2 linked regions of the Mesorhizobium shangrilense genome follow. The protein of the gene in region 1 interacts with the protein of each later gene in a pairwise test. Links are inferred from orthologs where the notes say so. Each region holds a gene or a part of one and is shown in the gene's direction. Other genes may lie near its edges.

The links.
Region 2: the proteins of cysK (region 1) and cysE interact in binary tests that used the Escherichia coli proteins (3 or more experiments, as listed by UniProt). The link is inferred for Mesorhizobium shangrilense from one-to-one orthologs.

What each region holds. Positions count from the first base shown.
Region 1 is NZ_JAQGPN010000001.1:439,118-442,450, forward strand. Bases 1-2,750 are described here. They hold cysK (cysteine synthase A), read left to right. Parts: upstream 1-760; coding sequence 761-1,741; downstream 1,742-2,750. Other genes in these bases: polA (DNA polymerase I), read right to left, coding at 1-276; PD284_RS02255 (glutathione S-transferase family protein), read left to right, coding at 1,985-2,602; PD284_RS02260 (RNA polymerase sigma factor), read right to left, coding at 2,606-2,750. Also shown: more of PD284_RS02260, read right to left, coding at 2,751-3,333.
Region 2 is NZ_JAQGPN010000001.1:3,044,409-3,048,395, forward strand. The notes cover bases 466-3,399. They hold cysE (serine O-acetyltransferase), read left to right. Parts: upstream 466-1,475; coding sequence 1,476-2,324; downstream 2,325-3,399. Other genes in these bases: moaA (GTP 3',8-cyclase MoaA), read right to left, coding at 466-1,176; PD284_RS14720 (DUF3126 family protein), read left to right, coding at 2,420-2,623; PD284_RS14725 (hypothetical protein), read right to left, coding at 2,627-3,394. Outside these bases: PD284_RS14705 (hypothetical protein), read right to left, coding at 1-184; more of moaA, read right to left, coding at 181-465; PD284_RS14730 (gamma carbonic anhydrase family protein), read left to right, coding at 3,590-3,987.

The sequences.
Region 1 (3,333 bases):
GTCCGGCGGGGCCGAGCGGTTCGCCTTGTACTCGGCATAGAGCTCGTTGCGGAACGTCTTCGACGAATAGTCGAAGATGACCGCGAAATGCGTGGGCGTGATGCCGACATCGGTGTTGCGCGCGTCCCGCAGCAGCTTCCACAGCATGTTGCAGAAGCCCGAAACCGCGCCGACGGGCAAACCGTCGGATTTGCGGGTCAGCGGGGGCAGTGCGTGATAGGCCCGGAAGATGTAGCCCGAGCCGTCTACGAGGAAGAGATGATCGCCTTTTTTCATGGGCAGAACGGGTAGCGCGAGGCAGGTTTTCTGTCCATTGCAAAGGGCTGAAAGGCAGGGTGTCTCCTGACGCCGCAAATCCTGACGCAATTTTCACGCCAATGTTACAAACTTGTAATCCAAGTGCCCTTGAAACGTCACTTTGTGGGAACCAAATGATGGGCATCGGCATTTTAGCCGAAGTCCGGATAAAGGCCCGTCCCCCGCCTTCCCGGACACAAGGCGGCAGCCTTATCCCCCCTCTCCGGGCTGCCGCGTCTTTGAGTAAGGCCGCCGTGGTATTCCCCTCCGCCACGGCGGCACTTTTTTGCCCCAAGCTGCCCCCCATCCCCAAAGTCACTTGCGCCGCCCGCGCAAAATCATGCTGCTTTCTGCCAAACGCAGGAATAATTTTCCGCAAAAGGCACGGCTTAGGTATTTGTCATTCTCGGAATTTCCTCGCGCCGCACCTATCTTCCGGTTTTCAGACTGAGGGAGTCGCGCGATGAATAAGGCCGTCACCGAGACGCGAGCGCCAGGCCGCGGGCGCATCTACAATTCGATCACGGAAACCATCGGCGACACGCCGATCGTTCGGCTCGACAAGTTCGCCAAGGAACAGGGCGTGGTCGCCAACCTGCTCGCCAAGCTCGAGTTCTTCAACCCGATCGCCAGCGTCAAGGACCGTATCGGCGTCGCCATGATCGAGGCGCTCGAAGCCTCCGGCAGGATCACGCCCGGCAAGTCCACGCTTGTCGAGCCCACCTCCGGCAACACCGGGATCGCGCTGGCCTTCGCGGCAGCCGCAAAGGGGTACAAGCTGATCCTGACCATGCCCGAGACCATGTCGGTGGAGCGCCGCAAGATGCTCGCGCTGCTCGGCGCCGAACTGGTGCTGACCGAGGGCGCGAAGGGCATGAAGGGCGCCATCGCCAAGGCCGAGGAACTGGCGCAGACGCTGCCCAACGCCATCATCCCCCAGCAGTTCGAGAACCCGGCCAATCCCGAGGTCCACCGCCGCACCACGGCCGAGGAAATCTGGAACGACACCCAGGGCGGCATCGACATATTCGTCTCCGGCATCGGCACCGGCGGCACGATCACCGGCGTCGGCCAGGTGCTCAAGGAGCGCAAGCCGTCGGTGCGGGTCGTGGCGGTGGAGCCGGAGGCATCGCCGGTGCTGTCCGGCGGCCAGCCCGGCCCGCACAAGATCCAGGGCATCGGCGCAGGCTTCGCGCCAAAAGTGCTCGACACGTCGGTCTATGACGAGGTCGTGCAGGTCTCGAACGAGGACGCCTTCGCCAACGCCCGTCTCGTGGCGCGGCTGGAGGGGATTCCGGTCGGCATTTCGTCGGGCGCCGCACTGGAGGCCGCCGCGGAAGTCGGACGGCGGCCGGAGAACGCCGGCAAGAACATCGTCGTGATCATTCCCTCCTTCGCCGAGCGCTACCTGTCGACCGCGCTGTTCGAGGGCCTGGGCGGCTAGCGCCGGCCGGGAGACTGCACGCCGCCGCACCTATGGCGGGCGGATCGGGACATCCTCGATCCGCCCGCATTGCATTATGATGTGGCTCTGGCGCAGCCCAAGTCTGCCCCCTCCATCGGGAGAGTATGTCTCCATACCGGGCCATCCGATGCCATCGGACCGACTGGCCTAGCCGATCGGCGACCCCGGCCGTTGACGTCCCCATCCTCGCGTTGTTCTCTCAGCGAAAAATGGGGAGGATCGATGTACACTGTCTACAGCCGGCCGGGGTCCGGCGGCTTCGTGGCCGAGGCGGCGCTGGAGCTCGCCGGCCAGCCCTATCGCACCGTCGACGAGAAGCGCGGCTCGGACAACCCCGAGTTCGTCGCGGTAAGCCCGCTGCGCCAGGTGCCGGCGCTGGTGCTGCCCGACGGCGTTTCCCTCACCGAGTCGGCCGCCATCATCCTGCTGCTCGCGGAGCGCCACCCGGAAAGCGCGATCGCGCCGCCGCCGGGATCGCCGGGCCGTGTCGACTTCCTGCGCTGGCTCCAGTTCATGACGGCCACGCTCTACCCGGCGCTGATGCGGTACTATTTCTGCCAGCGCAGCACCACCGATCCGAACGGCCGTGAGGCGGTCAAGGCCGCAGCGATCGTGGAGAGCGACCGCCACTTCGCCATCATCGACGCTGCCTTGTCCGGCCGTCCCTGGATGGCCGGCAGCGATTTCTCGATGGCCGATCCCTACCTCGCGATGCTCGCCCATTGGGTGCCCGATCTCGGCCGGCCGCGCTCCGAATGGGCCAACATCGTCGCGCATAACGAACGCACCAAGGCGCATCCCGTCGTCGCGCGCCTCAACGAGCGCCACCGTTTCTGGTGAGGTTCATTGCGGCGCCTGGCAAAGGGCCTCGCGCCTTTCTTCGAGGAACCGGCGTATCGACGGATCACGCTCGAGCCCGATCGCCCGGCGGTATGCGGCGGCAGCCGCTTCGACATCTCCCGACCGCGCCAGCAGCGCAGCGCGCGCGGCCCAGTAGGGCTGGTACTGCGCGACCCGGCGATCGCCGGCGATCCTGTCCAGCTCCGCAAGCGCCGCAGCCGGGCCATCCAGCTCCCCGATCGCGACCGCACGGTTGATGGCGACCACCGGCGAAGGCGACAGCATGGCAAGCGCGTCGTAGAGGCTGCGGATCGCCGCCCAGTCGGAACAACCGGTGCGGCAGCGGACGGCATGGGCGGACTGGATGGCCGCCTCCAACTGGTAGCGGCCGAGGGCATGCTTCCGGCCCGCCGCACGCAGCAGCGCCTCCGCTTCCGCGATCAGCCTTGCATCCCACTGCCCGACGTCCTGATCCGCCAGCGGCACGTAGTTGCCCTCAGCATCGCGGCGGGCGCTGCGCCTGGCCTCGGCGAAGAGCATCAGCGACAGCAGGCCGAGCGCCTCCGGTTCCGCAGGCATCAGCGAGGCGACGAGGTGGCCGAGCCAGATGCCCTCACCGGCGAGATTACGCCGCTGCGGATCGGTGCCGGAGGGGTCCGACCAGCCCTCGGTGAAGGTCGCGTAGATTGCGGCCAGCACCGCGCCGAGCCTTTCCGCGAGTTCGCCGCGCT
Region 2 (3,987 bases), 2.6 Mb from region 1 along the record:
CCATCCACTGCTGCCCGTCGCCGTTGTCAGGTTCGGGCAGCCGCCGGATGAAGATCTCGTCCGGAAAGGTGCAGGTCGTGCCGAACCGCGAGTTCACATAGGTGTAGGGATCTGCTCCGGCCGTGGCCGCACCTGCCGCAAGCACGGCCAGGGCCAGGGAGAGCAGGGCGCCCCGGGGTCTCATCCCCCGGTCACGCTCATGTGACGCGACACCGCGGGGCGCTTGCTGCGCCGATCGATGACGAAGTCATGGCCCTTCGGCTTGCGGCCGATCGCCTCGTCGATGGCGGCGGAGAGCAGATCGTTGCCTTCGGACGCCCGCAGCGGCGTGCGCAGGTCGGCCGCGTCCTCCTGACCGAGGCACATGAACAGCGTGCCCGTGCAGGTGATGCGTACGCGGTTGCAGCTTTCGCAGAAATTGTGGGTCATCGGCGTGATGAAGCCGAGGCGGCCGCCCGTCTCGGCGACCTCGACGTAACGAGCGGGGCCGCCGGTCTTGTAGGGGATGTCGTTGAGCGTGAACTGGCGCTCGAGATCAGCGCGCAGCACGGAGAGCGGCAGGTACTGGTCGGTGCGGTCGACTTCGATCTCGCCCATGGGCATGGTTTCGATGACCGTGAGGTCCATGCCGCGGCCGTGGGCCCACCGCATCAATTCCGGGATCTCTGCCTCGTTGAAACCCTTCAGCGCGACCGCATTCAGCTTGATGCTGAGCCCTGCGGCCTGCGCGGCGTCAATGCCGGCGATGACACGTCCGATATCGCCCCAGCGGGTAATCTCGCGGAATTTCACCGGGTCGAGCGTATCCAGCGAGACGTTTATGCGCCTCACGCCACAGTCGACGAGTTCTTGGGCGAAGCGGGAGAGCTGCGAGCCGTTGGTGGTGAGCGTCAGCTCTTCCAGCGCGCCGGTCTTGAGATGGCGCGAGAGCTCGCGCACGAGATGCATGATGTTCTTGCGCACCAGCGGCTCGCCGCCGGTGAGCCGCAGCTTCTTCACGCCCTTCTCAATGAAGACCGTGCAGAGCCTGTCCAGTTCCTCGAGCGAGAGCAGATCCTTCTTGGGTAAGAAGGTCATGTCCTCTGCCATGCAATAGGTGCAGCGGAAGTCGCAGCGGTCGGTGACCGATACGCGAAGATAGGTGATGTCTCGACCATACGGGTCGGTCATGCTCATCGGACGTTTCACTCCCTGCACGTCAGAGGCTGCCGAGTGTCATATACCGTGATGTTGTACGATCCGGCAGAACAATCAAGTGGGTGACGCCTTTGCCTTGCAGGAAGTCGCATTTTCCCGTGCCGGATTTCGAATGTCCGGGAAGGGCGCGAAATGACGGATCACCGGCCAATCGCCCTTGTTCGCAGGGGCATCAAGTTCCATTTGATGGCTTCCTCAACAGAATTGAGTTCCAATGATGGCCGCCGAGGGATATTTTCGTTCGTAGACAGCGGCCAACGACACAATCGGAGAACGGCGTGAACACAGTCAGCGCTATTCGCGGCAATACGGTGAAGCCGGTCGATCCAATCTGGAACGCCGTGCGGGAAGAGGCGATCGCCGCGGTCGACAACGACCCGCTGCTATCGGCATTCCTCTATTCCACGGTGCTGAACCAGGAGAGCCTGGAGGAAGCCGTGATCCATCGAATCGCCCAGCGCCTGGACCACGGCGATCTCAGCGCCGATCTCATCGCCCAGACCTATCGCGAGATGGTCCGGGCCCAGCCGGAGTGGAGCGCCACCGTACGGGTAGACATCCAGGCCTATTACGATCGCGACCCAGCCTGCGACCGGTTCATCATGCCGGTCCTCTATTTCAAAGGCTTTCACGCCATTCAGACGCATCGGCTCGCGCACTGGCTGTGGAACCAGGACCGCAAGGATTTCGCGCTCTACCTGCAGAGCCGTTCGTCCGCGATCTTCCAGACCGACATCAATCCCGCTGCCCGCATCGGCAAGGGGCTGTTCATCGATCATGCGACCGGACTGGTCGTCGGCGAGACGGCGGTCATCGAAGACAATGTCTCGATCCTCCACGGCGTGACGCTCGGCGGTACTGGCAAGACTGGTGGCGACCGCCATCCGAAGATCCGCTACGGCGTGCTGATCGGCGCCGGCGCCAAGATCCTCGGGAACATCGAGGTGGGTCACTGCGCCAAGATCGCCGCGGGTTCTGTCGTGCTGGCCCCGGTGCCGCACAACAAGACGGTCGCCGGTGTTCCGGCGCGCATCGTCGGCGAGAGCGGGTGCGACCAGCCTTCCCGGCAGATGGACCAGTTGCTGCCGTCGCGCGCCTTCGATGACGGGCCGGGCTTCGATATCTGAGAATTGGACGCCGCTTCGGTTCTGACGGACTTTACAGGCACGTTTGCCGCGTGCCAGAAGCCGGGCTTCATTGACCACCTCGTTGGAGAAAGCCGTTGAAGCCCGAAGAGATCCGAAAGCTCGACGCTTATTTCAAGCGCACTTTCCAGAATCCGAATCTCCAGGTGAAAGCACGCCCGCGTAAGGCCGATTCCTGCGAAGTCTATGTCGGCGACGAGTTCCTTGGCATCGTTTTCAAGGATGAGGACGACGGCGACTACAACTTCTCGATGGCGATTCTCGACATCGATCTCGGCTGAAGCTCAACGCTTCACCATTTGCTCCGCCTTGGCGATCACTGCGGCATCGAGCTGCTTCCAGTCTGCCAGCAACTCCTGCGGGAAGCGGTATGTCAGGCTGAGCGCGTCGCCCATGTGGATGTCGCGCTCGCAGGGCGCCAGCGACTCGGCGGCGCTGGGGCCTGATAGGCACCGAGCCACATAGGGCGGCATGCCGGCTCCACGCTCGGCCACCGCCAGGACTTCGTTCAGATAGCCCGAGCTCTCGTTGAATTCATGGAAGACCAGCCCGGCTGGCCCCGCCGTGGACGGTTCAACGATGAGCGATTTATAGATCGGCTCGAACCGGCCGCTCATGTCGCGCGACATCATGGCGGGCTCGAAGGACACGAAAAGAATGTTCTTCCTGTCGCCGGCGTTGTTGAAGTCGACGCTCGTGCTCGGGCTGTAGCCGTCCATCTGCGGCCATCGGAAATAGAGGTCGAGGCGAGGCGCGACGCCGTTGATGCGCTGGCGCTCGAAACGGATGACGTTGGCCGGCGCGACGATCACGTTGTTTCCGACCACAATCTCGCGCAGCGTGACGTCGTCGGTGTGACCGGCCATGACGATGGAGGCGCCCACCCACTTGCCGGCGACGCTGAGGCCTACCGAGAACAGGGCGAGGGCGGCGAAGACGTAGAACATCTTGAGCATGAAAGTGGAGTTGACGACGTTGAGTTCAACGTCGGCCACTGACGCTTCTTCGGCCGTCCGGGACACCGAGCACTCCACCATTAGGACCGGTTCCATGCCTGATCGGCACATCCTTCACGGCATGGCGTTGCCGCGCGACGAAGGTACTGTGCGGAACTATGGTAAACAGCCGGTAAAGAGCGGACTGCGCGGCGGCGACCGTCGATCCTTCGCCGGCATCGCTGGGCAATGCCAAGGTTGCTTCGTGCGTCGGCCGCACCTAGGGTCGCAACGATCCCAAGGAAGGAAACGATGCCGATCTACGCACTGGATGGAGTTCGTCCCACATTCGACGACGAGAACGTATGGATCGCGCCGGATGCGTCGATCATCGGCAACGTATTGCTGGGTCGAGACGTCGGCATCTGGTTCGGCGCGGCGTTGAGGGGCGATTCCGAGCCGATCCGGATCGGCGACGACACCAACGTACAGGAACACACGATCATGCACACCGATCCCGGCTTGCCGCTGACGATCGGGAAGGGATGCACGATCGGCCATCGCGCGCTGCTGCACGGCTGCACTATCGGCGACAATACGCTGATTGGTATGGGGGCGATCGTGCTGAACGGCGCCCGCATCGGCAACAATTGCCTCGTCGGCGCCGGGGCGCTGGTGACGGAAGGCAAGGAGTTCCCCGACGGCTCGTT